2 regions of the Bradyrhizobium sp. YCK136 genome follow, and region 1 is predicted to be linked to the other one. Evidence: riboswitches for the same ligand, from Rfam matches in the RefSeq annotation. Region 1 holds a riboswitch; the other holds the start of a gene.
The links. Region 1 has a riboswitch for cobalamin ahead of ACFLEY_RS25390 (TonB-dependent receptor). Riboswitches for the same ligand answer to the same signal wherever they lie in the genome.

Region 1 (7,679 bases):
CGTAAAGTTCGGGTCGTTGCTCTCGCACCAGGACTTGCGAGCCACCAGGTCAATCTTGTGGCTGCGCAGGAACCGCCAGACATATTGGACATCGACATCGCCCAGCGCCTCGGCCAGCAGGGGGCCGGTCCAGCGCGCAAACCCTTGCGGTGGCGGCTTATCCAGCAGCTTCAGAATCCGCTTGTCGGTCGTCTTCGTATAGATCGGCTGCTTGCCAGGCCGCGGCTTGTCTTGCAGCCCTTCAAGGCCATGGTCGGCATAGCGATGCCGCCAAAGGCTGACAATCCGCGGCTGGACCCCAACTTCCTTGGCGATCGACCGGGTGCTGCGCCCATCCGCCGCCAACAGAACTATCCGCGCCCGCTTCAAATCGCGCTGCAACGTCACCGGTGAGCGACAGCACGCCTCAAGCACCTTGCGATCTTTCCTCGAAAGGTGGACTTCTCTTGCTTCGGGTATCATCCCGACCTTGAATCACGACTCACGTTCCAAGAAAAATGGGTACTAGGGCCTAATAGGGCCCGGCAGGTTCGGTCGGCTCGTTCGTTAGCCGGGCAACAACCGAAATATGCCTTTAGTTTCAGGTACTTTCACCGCCTTCAAGAGGCCGGAAAAAGGCCTTGCGGAAAGGACCACACGGTTTTGCCGTACGCACGGCCCGCCATTTCGCCGCAGTTTTCCCAGCCCTGTCGACGGAGCCGGAAACTTACAGGCGAGACGAACCTGACAGCGTCGCTCATCCAGCACGAAGTCCTGGGCTCACGGAGAGCAATCCGCCCTGCCCTTAACTCTCGCGCCCGACGCTGCCGCGTCCACCGCAAGCCCGGCTCGCGAAACGTGACGACACAAGATCGCCCCTCAAGGATGAGCCGGGATGGGCGAGACGTACGCCATTTCCGAATTTCGGCAAAGTGGAATATTTTTGCGCAAGCGGATTGACCGACCGCGGGGGTGTTTTGCCCGTCGGGCAACGCAAGATCTCGTAGCCCGGATTTCACTGCGCTCCCATCCGGGGCTTTCAGAGGGCCGCTCAGGCCGACATCGCGCCCCTGCGCCCGAACGGATCGACCAGGCGGACGATCTCGCAGGCGGCGACGAGGCCGGCGAGCCAGACGGCGCCGGTCAGTCCAATCCGCGCCACGATGGCCGCGGTGAAGGCGCCCTCTCCGCCGAGGACCGGCGTCGCAGCGAGCAGCACGAGCTCATAGGCCGCGTAGGCGAGGACGAATGTGATCGCCAGCATCAGGGGCGTGCGGCCATGCGCCAGCGCACGGAGCGCGGCGGACGAGGCCGCGGTCGCGACGAGTGCAGCAGCGCCAATGACAAAGCCCCAGGCGATCGTGCTGCCGGCAACGGGATAGTGCAGCACGCCGAAGCCGATGCTCTGGTTCACGAGCCACGCGCCGCTGACGACGAGCAGTGCCGGCCGCAGCGGCAACATCGCGGCCGCGACGACCGCGAAGGCCGCAAAGGGCGTTGCGCAGGCGAGCGCAAGACTTGCGAGCGCGCATGACACCGCCAGCAGCGCAAAGCAGAACATCGATGCAAGGCGCGGCGCGACCGGATGGAGCCGGAAACGGTCGGCGTGAGGCGGCAGGGTGCTGAGAGCCATGAGTAATCTCCTTCTTTTCGAATTCTAGTCCATTCGGGAGCCTATGACAGCCCCCGTCGCGATCAGAGCCTTGATCAGAATTTGGCGCCGGCCTTGAGCAGATAGGTGCGGCCCGGCAGCGGATAGGCACTGAAGCGGCCGTCCGTGAAGGTGCTTGCGATCGCATAGTCGTAGTAGAGCGCGTTCAGCACGTTGTTGACGCTCAAAGACCAGAAGTAGCGCTCGTACTGACCGCTGAGCTTGAGGTCGATCGTGCCATTGGCTGGGATCGGCCGCTGTGTTCCCGCCTGGTCATTGTCCATGCGCCGCTCGCTCCAGAAGCGCGCGGTGGCGTCGAGCACCACATAGTTCTGCCAGATGTTCCAAGTGACGCCTGCACTCGCGGTGTAGCGCGACACCAGCGGCACGTCGTTGCCGGCCCAGACGCCCTCGCGAAACACGGCCCTTGTATAGGCCATGCCGGAGCGCAGGAGCAGAGAGTCGTTGACGCGATAGGACAGACTGGTCTCCGAGCCGTAACGGCGGGTCGGATCGAGGTTGGTGTTGTAGAACAGGATCGGACTGAAGTGGATCTCGTTGGCGAGGTCCATCAGATAGAGGCTGCTCTGCAATTGCAGCCCGCCTCCCTTGATGCGCAGCCCGCCCTCGACATCCTGCGAGGTCTGGGTCTTGAGCCGGAAGGTCTGCGGCAGCGGATTGAAGAAGGGGTCGAATGAAGGGCCCGACGACACACGCTCATCGACATCCGGCGTGCGGAATGCGCGCGCAGCGCGGCCGAACAGCGAGACGATGTCATTGAGGCGATGCTCGACCCCGAGGTGCAGCGCGTATTGGGTCTCGTCGCTCCTGAGCGGGAGCGCGCCGATGTCGGTGTTGAACGGAGCGGCGACGTCAAAATTGTCTCGCGCCGAGAGACTGACGCTCTGCCCGCACGCCATAGGAGACGTCAGTCGCCGGCGCCACACCCAATGCGTGCTGAAAATAGCCCGCAACCGTCTGCTGCCTGAGATCGTAATTGTGCCAGGGCGCGAGCCCCTGGCCGGCGCCGCGGTTCTGCTGAAAGCTCGCATCGTAATAATCGAGGCCGGTCAGCAGTTGCGACGGCATCCCCAGCAGCAAGCCCTTCACGCTGAGCCGCGGCGTGATCGACCATGTCGTCAGATCGGCATCGACATAGGTGGACGTGAACAACGCGGGAACCGGCGCCGGGCCGGAGAAGAACGCGCCCTGCTGCTTCTTGTCGCGCACGCCGCCGTCCACGATCAGATCGATGCCGTTGGCCAGGGTCTTCGTGAAGCCGGCTGTCGCGCTGAAGCCCTGCTGGTTGGCGTAGTTGAAGGGTGTGCTGGTGCCCCGTCGGTTGGTCGCGAGCTCGTCGACGCCGATGGACGGATCGACGGTGCGGCCGCCCGGCAATCGCAGCTCCTGATTGTCGCCGGTAACGGTGACGAAAGCAGTCAGGTCTGATGTCGTGTAGTTCAGGTTGCCGACGCCATTCTCCTGGACAAGGCGATTGTTGTCGCGGTAGCCGTCTGTCTTGACGGCATTGCCGTAGAACGAGGTCGACCACGGACCGGAATTGAGCGACGTCGAGACATTGCCAAGCCTGGTGTCGAACGAGCCGAAGCCGGCCTCGATGCGCGCGGCAACGGGCGGCCCGCCGACGCCGTTCCTGGTGACGATGTTGATCACGCCGCCGACCGCATTGTCCCCATAGAGCACCGCGCCGGCATTGCCGCGCGTGATCTCGATACGCTCAATGGAATTGAGCGGGACAGTGGAGAGGTCCACCTGCGCGATGTCGATGTCGTTCAGCCGCCGCCCGTTGATCAGCACCAGCGAATTGGCAGTGGCAAACGCGCCGAAGCCGCGCAGGTCGACGCTGGTCTTCGCGCCGATCTGGCCGCCATAGAGCGTCGTGATCTGGGCACCCGGGACTTGCGTCGCGATGATCTCGGCAAGCGTCTGCGAGGGCGCATGTGCGATATCCGCGGCCGTGATGACGGTCGTGGCGGCCCCGACGATGCCTCCGTTGCTGGCGACCGCCTCGCCGCCGGAGCCGGACGAGCCGGCGCCATTGCCTGCCGGCGCTCCACTCGGGGCTCGCCGCCTCGTCGTGTCGCCGTCGCCGATCGCCCTGGCGCGCGTGCGGTTCTGATCGTCGGGCCTGGTCACTTCGACCGGCGGCAGCTGCTCGGCGGCGGCTTGCTGCGCGAAAGCTGCGGGGAGATCGATCGCATGGAGGAAAACGGCAGCAACGATACCGGCGCGAAGGCGCCTGGCGGCAGAGACAATACGGGACACAGTTGTAACCTCGGCATGACGTCAGTGGCACGTCACAGCGAACGAGGCTTTACGGCGGAGCAATCGATTGCTCCGGTGAAGCTAATGCCTGTACTCCCCGACCGACATCTTCGCGTGTGACCACGGCTGACGGCAGGTCTCCTGGCTCGCGGGTCGTTACCTTACGTCGCCTTCCCAGGACCGAGATTCCCAGTGGCATATGACGAAAGATTCACCGCTTACAGTTGCGGGGGCAGCCGTGGCGTTGGGACAATCCCGGCGTTGGGACAATCTCGCACCACGTTCCCTTTTGATCTCCGTGCGGAGAACCGTCACCGATCAATCTACGAGGCGGCCGTACGGAGAGTCAATCGACCGGTTGAACGATGAGCTGCAAACGCGAGGCAAACACAATCAGTCAGGCTTCCGCACCGCGCGCGTCGTGACCACCGCCCGCTCTCCGGCATCGACAAGCTGGCCGATGCCGGTTCGGCCCGCGAGCGCGCAGCGGACGATGTTCTCGGCGACCGACCTGCGGAACCCATGATCCTCGCCCCTGGGCCGATTGCGGCAAATCCGATCCAGCGCCAGCTTCATGTTGATCCGTGTACGGGTGTCGAAATGCGCGCTGATCATTCGCCTGGCCTCGATACGTGATGTTGGGGCGGAAACGTCCGACGATCGCCCGGGTTCCGACACGGGATCGCGCAATAGAGCGGCCGCCTACGCCCGCCCTCTCTGGCGCTGTGCCTGAGCCCAGGCCACCGTGACGTCGCGCGGCGGGATGTCGATGCGCCGGATCGGCGTCAATTCGCCCGAGGCGGAGATGATCGCGGTCTCCTCGCGGCGACAGCGCGGACACACGAAGCGGACCTCGCTCGGGGACGTCGACCAGCTCGAGCGTTTGACGTTGGCCGCCATCGGCCACGCGTCGCACTGCGAGCACGACACCAGAAACCGGCCGGGATCGAGCATACCCATTCCATCCGACTCCGCGTCCTGCCTGCTCCTACCAATGATTATGTCAGGTGAATCGTTCCGGTGCCCCGACACCGTCAACCCCTCAATGCCCAAGGGGCCCGGCGATCCGGCCCTCAGGCTTTTGCAAACCGCTGGCCGATCAGTGCGCGCCCTTGAGCGTGCAGGACGTGGTGCAGGTGACCGTGTTGCCATGGTCGCACGCCTTGCAGGCGGCCACGCACTGGTTCATGTCGCGGGGGTTGTAGGAGCTGTAGTTCCGCACCGGGCAGGCTGCGGTCGAGCCGGTGATGTCCTGTTCCTGGTTGCAGGCCGCTGTCATGAGCGCGAGGATGAGGACCGCAAGCAGACGCATGGGATTGCCCCGAAAAAGCACCGGCAAAGCAACATCAGCGAGACACGCTGCATTGCAGCGAGTCCCGGCATTCCCACTGCGAGCCATCGCGAATCGCGACGCTCGCTCCCGTCAAAGGATGCGTGCCAAATGTTAAGAACGGATTGCAGCCGCCTTCAGGCCGCAGCGCTGGTCGCGACCGCAGCCCGCGTCTCGCGCGCAAGCTGATAATAGTGCTCGGCGAGCTTGAGATAGAATTCGCGCTTGGTGCTGTCGGTGGCGAGCTTGGCGATCAGCTCGCATTCGGCCGTGAGCGTCTCGAACCGTTCCAGCCTGTCCTCAAGTTCTGTCATCGGCGTGTCCCCATCAAACGCCTCAAGGACGATCAACCTAAGCCTGGGAAATAGGTCACGGCGAACATCGTTATCGAGTAGAAACAATTTTTCCCGCGGCGGCTTACTTCTGCTCCAGCCGCCAGGCACCGTCCCACCTCTCGTCCGGCGGATTGACCTCGAACTGCGCGATGCGGGCGAGCAGCGCGCGCGAGGGACCGTCGCCGGGGACGGCTTCGAGCGCCGCGTTGAAGGCGGCGCGGGCCTCGTCGAAGCGGCGGGCGCGATAGGCGGCAAGACCTTCGGCATAGTGCGTGCGCAAGCTGTCCTGCGCGGCGGTGAGCACGCCGGCCCTCGCCATCACCTCGAAGATCGCCTGGGGCGCGCTCTGGCCGGCGACCGCGAGACGATCGATCTCGCGCAATTCGAGGCGCTCACCGACCGCATCCGCCGTCGCCTGCGAGATCAGGATACGGGTGCCGTAGACCTTGTTGACGGCCTCGAGCCGCGAAGCGAGGTTCACGGCATCGCCCATCACGGTGAAGCTCATCATCAGCTCGGAGCCGATGCTGCCGGTGAGGACCTCGCCGGTGGCGATGCCGATGCGCAGGTCGCAGGGCACGGGCATGGCGCGGATGCCGAGCAGATCGGGCAATTGCTTCTGCAGCGCGGGCACCTGGTCGGCCATGTCGATGGCGGCACAGCCGGCAAGGAGTGCCGGCTCATCCTCCTCGATGAAGGGCGGGCCCCAATAGGCCATGATGGCATCGCCGATATATTTGTCGATGACGCCGCGATTGCTCCTGATCGGGGCCGACATCACCGTAAAATAGTGGTTCATCACCTTGACGAGGCCGCGCGGGGTCATGCCCTCACTCATCGAGGTGAAGCCGCTCATGTCGCAGAACATGATGGTCATCACCCGGCGCTGGCCGTCGATGGCGACCTCGGGCCGTTCGATCAGGCCCTGCACCACCTTGGGATCGATGTAGCGGCCAAACGTCTCGCGGATGCGCTCGTTGTGGCGCAACTGCTCGATCATGCGGTTGAAGGCGGCCGCGAGCTCGCCGATCTCGTCCTGGGTCGAGACGGCGATGGTCTTGTCGAACCGCCCGGCCTCGACCTCGCGGGTGCCGGCCAGCAACAACCGCACCGGCCGCGTGATGCCGCCGGACACCAGCAGAGCGAAGGCAAATCCGACGATCGCGGCGAGCAGGGTCACGATGCCCGACACGATGATGGCCTGGCGCTGGTGGCTCATCACCTGCGATGTCGAAGCGAAGACCTGTGTCAGCATGTCGGCGCGGATCGCATCGAACTTCCGATTGAACTGGTCGCGGATGGCGTCGATATGTTCCAGCGTGCCGCGGGCTTCTGCCATCTGCTTGGCGTCGACCTGCTTGAGCAGCTTTGCGTGGTCCTCGTTCAGGTCGCGGCGCAGCTCGGTGACGGCAGTCTCGATGCGGATCTCGATCCGCGCCAGCGCGGCATTGTCGGACGGCGTCCTCGGGTCGTCGATGATCGCGTTGATGAGCTTGCGTGCGCCCTCGGCCTCCTCCTCGATCTTGCGGTCCGCTTCCTCGAACTCGCGCAGGCGCGCCGCATAGGCCTCCTCGTCCGAGGACGCCTGCATCTTCATCATGACCATGCGCCGCAGCGCCACCGACCGCTCCAGCGAGCGGATATTGGCGCGCGCCAGATCGCCATAGGCCGGGATGTAGCGGTTGGTCAGCTCGTCCAGGAGGACGCCGACCTGGCTCGACATCACCATCGACAGGATCGAGGTGACCAGCATCAGGACGATCAATCCGAGGGCGATGCCGACGATCTTGCGTCGGATCGACTGGTTGAAAATCGGCATAGGTGCGGGGCAAAGGCTGAAAGGACGGGTCAGGGAACTCAATACACCGGATTTCAGCCCGGGAATACGCGCAATCTGGCCCTTCACGGCGCCCTGGACCGTGCGCAACCGTCGCCGGAGCCTTATTCGTTAACAAAGGTTAAAGGGCCTATTCTATTCCCCGTTGCAAGAGTTCCCGCCTTCCATCCGTATTTTGCCGCATTGTTGCGACAGCGTGACAAATGCGAAACGATGCCGTGGCATCGTTTTCGGCGTCACTTTGATTCTCGAGCCGCATGT
Region 2 (7,679 bases), 1.0 Mb from region 1:
ACGGCAGCAGGAAAGGCTGGCATGACGGATTGAGGCGCACGGCGGCCAGCGCCGCGACCGACACGATGAAGCCGTCGATCAATACGGGAATGCGGCGTTGCGCGGCCGCGATGATCGCACCGCAAATGGCCGCGATCTCGAGGCCGCCGACGGCGCACAGGATTTTTTCGGGCGCCGCAGCCGCAACGCCATGGCGCGCAACCGCGGCATCGATCACGCGCGCCTTGTGCGCACGGCCGGCGGCATCGACGCCGGTGCCGCTGCCCGCGATTTCTTCGGCGCTCACGCCGAGCAGACTCGCCGCGATCGCCGCCGAGGTCGTGGTGTTGCCGATACCCATCTCGCCGAAGATCAGAAGATCGGGCTGGCCGGCTGCCGCGCGCGCAACCGCACGCTCGCCGGCCTCGAAGGCGAAGGCCAGCTCTGCAGGCGTGAGCGCAGCCTCGACGCTGAAATCGCGCGTGCCGCTGCGCGGCTTGTCGGTGACGATGCCTATCATCTCGTCTTGCGCCAGTGTGCCGGCGTCAACGACTTCCAGGTGCGAACCCAACTCACGCGCCAGCACCGAGATCGCGGCGCCGCCCGAGGCGAAGTTCGCCATCATCGCGATGGTCACGGCTTGCGGATAGGCCGACACGCCTTGCGCAACGATGCCGTGGTCGCCCGCGAAGATGATGATCGGCACGCGTGCCGCGCGTGGCTGCTCGGTCGCTTGCAGGCCCGCGAGCTCGATCGCGAGCTGCTCGAGCCGGCCGAGCGCGCCGGTCGGCTTCGTCAGTTGCGCCTGCCGCACGATCGCCGCGTCGCGATGGACCGCGGAGATCTCGGGGCACTTATAGTAGACCCATTCGGGGAGCATGCTGCCTCGCTTACGGCCTGCGCTTGAGGATGTAGCAGTCCATGATCCAGCCGTGCCGCTCGCGCGCCTCCTGCCGCAGCGCGGCGATGCGCGGGCCCACCTCGGCCAGCGCGCCGGACATGATGATCTGATCGGGCATGCCGAGATAGGCGCCCCACCAGATCTGGAGCCCGACCGGATCGAGCGACTGAAACGCCGTGCCGCCATCGAGCATCACGACCACGGTGTCTGCGCTTACCGGCCAGCCGCCTTCACGCAAGCGGCGGCCTGTCGTGACCAGAAAGGGCTCGCCGATGTCGTTGAGCGGCAGCGCATGCGCCGCGCACAACGCCTGGATCGACGTGATGCCGGGGATGACCTCGATCTCCGGCAAGGGATCGAGCCGGCCCGCAATGCGCAGCGAGGAATCGTAGAGCGACGGATCGCCCCAGATTAGCAGCGCGACCCTGCCATCCCCTTCGAGATGGCTCGTGATGGTCTGCGACCATTTCGCGGCGACCGCATCGTGCCAATCGTCGACGCCCTTGCGGTAGTCCGCCTCGCCTGCGTCGCGCACGGGAAGATCGAACTCGGCGATACGCGTGTTGTCGCTGGTCAGCGCATCCGCGCAGATCGTCCGCCTGAGATCGGCGAGATCGGACTTTGCGCTCCCCTTGCGCGGGATCAGGACGAGATCGGCCGCGTTGATGGCGCGGGTCGCGGCGTGCGTGAGCTGCTCGGGATCGCCGCAACCGATGCCTATCAGGGAGAGAGTGAGCATCATGTTCGCGAAGGGCGGCCATGACGGCCGCCCTTTCGCTTGTCTCTTAGGCCGCGTTGTGCAGGCGCGGGGTGACGAGGCCGGGCGCGGTGACGCCGCGCAGCGACTTCGCCAGCGCCAGCACGGCGAGATCGGCCAGCGGCTCGATCACGATGACGAGCGCATAGGAGGCCGCGAAGGTCGCAATGTTGACGAGGTTGGTCATGGCAAAACCGGAGCCATAGAGCGCCCAGAACGCCACCCAGCCGATGACGCCGGCCTGATAGGTCGTCGAAAGCGCCAGCGCCTGGCGATACCTGAGATCGACATAGGCGGTGTTGCGGGCAATGATCCGCGTGGCGATCGCCTGGATCGCGAACAGCGGCACCAGCAGCGTGGTGACGTTCATGCCGTATTGCGGCAGGTCGGCCGGCTCGAAGAAGACGCCCTGGAACAGCAGGCCGAGCGCGAGGCCGAAGGCCGCGGGCGCAGCACCGAACAGCAGGAACAAGGTCGAGCCGAGGATGAAGTGCACCTCGGACACGCCGACCGGGAAGTGCGGCAGGATCTCGAAGAAGGTGAACACGAGGCCCGTGGTGGCGAGTGTCCGCGCCGCGAACGACGTGACGCCCTGCTCGCGCACGGTCTCGACCGCAAGCTTCAGCGCAACGCCGCCTGCGGCGATGCCGGTTGCGTAACTCAACACGAGCTTGGCGCCCGTCACGATCCCGGGTTCGATATGCATGGCTCAGTCCTTTCCTGCCGTCACACCCGACGGCCTTGGCCTCAAAACATGCACGGCCGGTCTCCTGGCTCGCGGTTCACTGGGGTTCTCCGGCCTTCCCGGACCTTGCGGCCCAGTGGCGGTTCGGAGCCCCTCACCGCTTACAGTCGCGGGGGCGGCTGGGGTTTTGGGCGCCGCAACTGGGTCCGCCCATCCCCATTCCCGATTATGCTCCGGCGCTTTGCGCCACCTCGAGCACCATGCTTGTCCTGTGTGCCCCTTTCGCGCAGCCTGCGTCAAGGGCCGAACGGCGGCGGTGGCCGTCATGACGGGTATTCTCCCGCCAGTGCGCCAAACAGGATCACGGCGGCCGTCGAGGCAGCCCCGCCCCGCGCAAGCTGCTCGGCAAGCTCGGCAATCGTGGTGCGGACCAGCCGCTCGTCGGGGCGGCCGAGGGATTCGGCGAACAGCGCCGGGGTGGTCGGCGCGAGGCCGTGAGCGATCAATTTTGCGGCAAGCGCCGGAAAGGTGCGGCGGCCCATATAGACCACGGTGGTCGCCTCCGGATCGGCCAGCGCCGCCCAGTTCAGGTTTTGCGGCAGCTCGCCGGTGACGTCGGCTCCGGTCACGAACTGCACGCGACGCGAGGTGTGGCGCCGGGTCAGGGGGATGCCGGCTTGCGCAGCGGCCACGCAGGCCGAGGTGACGCCGGGAACGATCTCGTAGCCGATGCCGGCCTCGCGCAGCGTTTCGAGCTCCTCCTCGAGCCGTCCGAAGATGCCGGCGTCGCCCGACTTCAACCGCACCACGCGCGCGCCGGTCGCGGCATAATCGACCAGCAGGCGGTTGACGTGATGCTGCTTGGTCGAGGGCCGCCCGGCCCGTTTCCCGACCGCAACGAGATTGGCGCCGGGACGGGCGAGATCGAGAATCGCGCCGGACGCGAGGTCGTCATAAAGCACGACATCGGCCTCGCGCAGCCGCGCGGCACCCTTAAGCGTGAGAAGCTCGGGGTCGCCGGGACCGGCGGAGATGAAGGAGACAAAACCGCTCACCGGTCCTCCGCGATCAGATGGAAGAACGTGCCGGTGGCATTGCCTCGGCGCGAACCGGTTTCTGCGATGACCGCACCGGTCGCGTCGTGCACGACCGCGAGCGGCGTGTCGGGCTGGGCGGCAATCGTCGAATAGTGGAATTCGTGGCCGCGCAGGCGCGCGCCGGGGCTATGTCCCGGCATCGGTGCGGCGAGTTCGGCGAGACGATAGCCCAGATGCATGCGGCGTTTGGCAAAGCTCGTCTCCAGGCCGAGCAGGCCCGCCATCTCATGGCGGACACCGTCGGCGTCGGTCAAAGCGGTTCCGAGCACCATATAGCCTCCGCATTCACCATGCACCGGTCGTGTCTCGGCGAAGGCGCGCAAGCCGCTGCGAAAGCGCGCGTTGGCCGCGATCTTCCCGGCATGAAGCTCGGGATAGCCGCCGGGCAGCCAGCAGACATCGGCGCTTGCGTCGGGCGCCTCATCGGCAAGCGGCGAGAAGGTCGAGATGTCGGCACCCGCCGCGCGCCAGGCTTCCAGCATATGCGGATAGACGAAGGAGAATGCCGCATCGCGGGCAAGCGCAATGCGCTGCCCGGGCGGCGTCACGTTCAGACCGTTCGCAGCGGGTTGCGGCGCCCAGGCGGCAGCCGATTGCAGCACCGCATCGAGATCGACATGCTCGGCGACGAAACGCGCGGCCTCGTCGATTAGTTTTCCGATCTCCGCCTGCTCCTCGGCCTGCACCAGGCCGAGATGCCGCTTCGGCAGGCTGATCTCGGCATGGCGCGGCAGCGCGCCGAACACGGCGATACCGGCGTCGTCAAGCGCGCGCCGTACGAGGTCTTCATGGCGCGGGCTGGCGACGCGATTGAGCACGACGCCGGCAAGGCGCACGCCCGGGCGGTAGTCGCGAAGGCCCGCAGCGATCGCCGCCGCCGTCTGCGCCTGTCCCGAGGGATCTATCACCAGCAGCACCGGCCAACCCAGCATCTCCGCAATGTCGGCGGTGGCGCCTGTGCCGGAGACGCCACGCGCGGCGACGCCGTCGAACAGACCCATCGAGCCCTCGGCAAGCACGACATCGGCGTCGGCGCCGCGGCCGACGAGATGCGCGATTCCCCCGCGATCCATCGCCCAGCTATCGACGTTGACGGAAGCGCGGCCCGTCGCAGCGGCATGGAAGGCGGGGTCGATATAGTCGGGCCCGCTCTTGAAACACTGCACGCTCAGTCCGCGATTGCGCCAGGCGCGCGCGAGCGCCAGCGTCAGCGTCGTCTTGCCGACACCGGAGGCAGGCGCGGAGATGACGAGCCCTGCCGGCATCAGGAGGCCTCCGGAAAGCGCGGCTCGGCGCCGACCGGCCGATAGCGGCGGTCGTAGTCGGCGGCATAGAGGCGGCTCTCGTCGAAATCCGCGGCGCCAAGCGTCTTGCCGACGAGAATGAGCGCGGTGCGTTCCATCTCGGCGCCGACGGCGGCATCGAGCGTCGCAAGCGTGGCGCGGACGATGCACTGGTCCGGCCAGCTCGCGCGCCAGACGATGGCGACCGGGCAATCCGCGCCGTAGTGAGGCAGCAGCTCCGCAATCACCTGGTCGAGCAGATGGATCGACAGATGGATGGCGAGTGTCGCACCGGTCGCAGCGAAGGCGGCGAGCTTCTCCCCTTCGGGCATCGCACTGGCGCGGCCCGGCGTGCGCGTCAGCACCACGGTCTGAGCGAGCCCCGGCAAAGTCAGCTCCACCTCGAGTGCCGCGGCGGCGGCCGAGAAAGACGGAACGCCGGGCGTCACGGTGAAGGGAATGTCAAGCGCACGGAGACGGCGGAGCTGCTCGCCCATCGCCGACCAGATCGAGAGATCGCCGGAATGCAGCCGCGCGATGTCCTTGCCGTCCGCATGCGCGGCGGCGATCTCCGCGATGATCTCGTCAAGCGACAACGGCGCGGTGTTGACGATGTGCGCGCCCGGCGGGCAATGCGCCAGCACGCCCTCAGGCACCAGCGAGCCAGCATAGAGGCAGACCGGACAGGCGGCGATCAGGTCGCGTCCGCGCAACGTCAGCAGATCGGGAGCACCCGGCCCGGCGCCGATGAAATGCACCGTCATGCACCGTCTCCTTCCGCGATCGCGGCCGTCGCGGTACGGTCCTGCGAAATCACCCGGGTCGCAATCAATCGGGCGCGAGGGCCGGCCGCGGCGAGCGCCGCGGCTTCGGCGACCGATCCGGTCCCGAACTTTTCCGCGATGAGCCTGGACTGCGTCGGCGTGTCGATGCCGGCCAGCACCTCGGGCGACACCGCCCTGATCGGCACACCGCATTCGCGCGCGAGCTGCTGCAGCGCTTCTACATCGGCCTTGTCGCTGACGGTCGCCACCGCCGCAAGGTCTTCAGCGCCGCCCGCCGCCAGCAGCGCCTCACGCAACGAGGCCAGCGTGACATCCTGCCTGAATCCGAGCCCGGCGACCTTCATCGGACCGCACTCCACTGCACCACGGGACGCGCCGCTTCCCAGGATCGGTAGCGGCCGAGCGGGCCGGCATGGGCGATCTCGACCCGCATCAACTCGCCGCCGTGGCGCTGGTGCAGTTCGCCAAGCAGCGCTTCCGTCTCCAGCGTCACCGCATGCGCAACGAGCCGTGTGCCTGCCCCGATGCGCGACCAGATGGCATCGAACATCGCGCTATCGAGACCGCCGCCGAAGAAGACCGCATCCGGCGCGTCCAGCCCGGCGAGAGCCTCTGGCGCACGGCCCGTGACAACAGCGATCCGATGCGCCAATCCGAACGCCGCCGCATTGCTGCGGATATTCGCGGCGCGATCTTCGCGCATCTCGATTGCCGTCGCCGTCCCGCCGCAAAGCGCCCACTCGACCGAGATCGAACCCGATCCGGCGCCGATATCCCACAACCGTTCGCCCGGGCGTGGTGCCAGCGCAGAAATCGCGAGCGCACGCACCGGCCGCTTGGTGATCTGGCCGTCATGAGCGAAGAGATCGTCGGGAAGTCCCGAGCTGCGAGGAATGCCCTGAGCTCCCTTCGCCTCCACGGCCACCGCGACCAGGTTTCCGGCGAGATCGCCAGTAAAACCATCGGCACGATGTTCCGCAATGCTTTCGCGTGGCCCGCCGAGCGCGGCGAGAGTCCAGAATGCCGAGGCGCCCCATCCGCGCTCGCTCAGCCACTTTGCAAGGTCGCCTGCGGCCTTGCCGTCACGCACGAGGCAAATGATGCGCGCGCCAGGCGCAAGGTGTGGCACGAGGCGCTCGAAGGGCGCGGCGTGGAGACCGAGGCAGACGACGGATTCAAGACGCCAGCCGAGCCGCGCAGCGGCGAGCAAGAATGTCGACGGCGCAGAATGTGCGACCCACTCACCCGCCTCAAGCTTCTCGGCAAGGCTTGCGCCGGCGCCGTGCCAGAACGGATCGCCGGAGGCCAGCACCGCGGTCGGCCGGCCGCGGCGGCTGAGCACGGCCTCCGCATCGAACGGCACCGGCCACGGATGGCCGCGCCCGGTCACACCGGCAAGCGCGAGATGACGCTCACCACCGAAGATGGTTTCGGCCTCACGCAGCGCCTTTCGGCTTGCGTCCGACAGCCCGGCAAGGCCATCTTCGCCGATACCGATGATGGTCAGCCAGGGATCAGCCATGACACGCGCCCTCATTCTGGGCGGAACGAGCGATGCGAGTCAGCTTGCCGCGGAGATCGCGCACGCCAGCATGGATGCCGTCTATTCCTATGGCGGCCGCACCCGTGCGCCTGCCGACCAGCCGCTGCCGACCCGCGTCGGCGGCTTCGGCGGCGTGTGCGGGCTCGCCGATTACATTCGCCGTGAAGGCATCACGCATGTGATCGACGCGACGCATCCTTTCGCTGCCGAGATGAGCCGCAACGCCGTCGCGGCATGCGCGGAAACCGGCACGCCGTTGATCGCGCTCGAACGCACCCCCTGGGCTAAAACACCCGGTGACAACTGGATCGAGGTCGGCGACGTCGATGCAGCGGTCGCCGCTCTGCCCGAGTCGCCGGCAAACGTGTTCCTCGCCATCGGCCGCCAGCACATCGCGCCGTTCGGGAATAAACCGCAGCACGCCTACACACTGCGCTTCGTCGATCCGCCCGAAGCGCCGCTGCCCTTCCCGGCTGACGTGATCGTGTCGCGCGGACCGTTCACGCTTGATGGCGAGCTGGAGATGCTGCGTACGCGCGGCGTCATATGGATCGTCGCCCGCAATTCCGGCGGCGATGGCGCGCGCGCCAAGATCGACGCGGCCCGCACGCTCGGCCTGCCCGTGATCATGATCGCGCGGCCGGAGTTG

Region 2: it holds a riboswitch for cobalamin, as region 1 does, so the genes downstream of both, ACFLEY_RS30015 (energy-coupling factor ABC transporter permease) here and ACFLEY_RS25390 (TonB-dependent receptor) in region 1, are expected to answer to the same signal.

Annotation. Positions count from the first base shown of each region.
Region 1 is NZ_CP172424.1:5,172,464-5,180,142, forward strand. It holds gene ACFLEY_RS25380 (IS630-like element ISRj1 family transposase) at 1-462, opposite strand, end outside; gene ACFLEY_RS25385 (hypothetical protein) at 1,031-1,612, opposite strand; partial or broken gene ACFLEY_RS25390 (TonB-dependent receptor) at 1,687-3,916, opposite strand; cobalamin riboswitch at 4,030-4,244, opposite strand; gene ACFLEY_RS25395 (hypothetical protein) at 4,310-4,531, opposite strand; gene ACFLEY_RS25400 (hypothetical protein) at 4,619-4,876, opposite strand; gene ACFLEY_RS25405 (hypothetical protein) at 5,016-5,228, opposite strand; gene ACFLEY_RS25410 (hypothetical protein) at 5,384-5,560, opposite strand; gene ACFLEY_RS25415 (adenylate/guanylate cyclase domain-containing protein) at 5,664-7,400, opposite strand.
Region 2 is NZ_CP172424.1:6,181,640-6,189,318, forward strand. It holds gene cobT (nicotinate-nucleotide--dimethylbenzimidazole phosphoribosyltransferase) at 1-859, opposite strand, end outside; gene cobF (precorrin-6A synthase (deacetylating)) at 870-1,619, opposite strand; gene ACFLEY_RS30015 (energy-coupling factor ABC transporter permease) at 1,666-2,343, opposite strand; cobalamin riboswitch at 2,380-2,591, opposite strand; gene cobA (uroporphyrinogen-III C-methyltransferase) at 2,646-3,377, opposite strand; gene ACFLEY_RS30025 (cobyrinate a,c-diamide synthase) at 3,374-4,684, opposite strand; gene cobM (precorrin-4 C(11)-methyltransferase) at 4,684-5,466, opposite strand; gene ACFLEY_RS30035 (cobalamin biosynthesis protein) at 5,463-5,831, opposite strand; gene cbiE (precorrin-6y C5,15-methyltransferase (decarboxylating) subunit CbiE) at 5,828-7,009, opposite strand; gene ACFLEY_RS30045 (cobalt-precorrin-6A reductase) at 7,008-7,679, shown strand, end outside.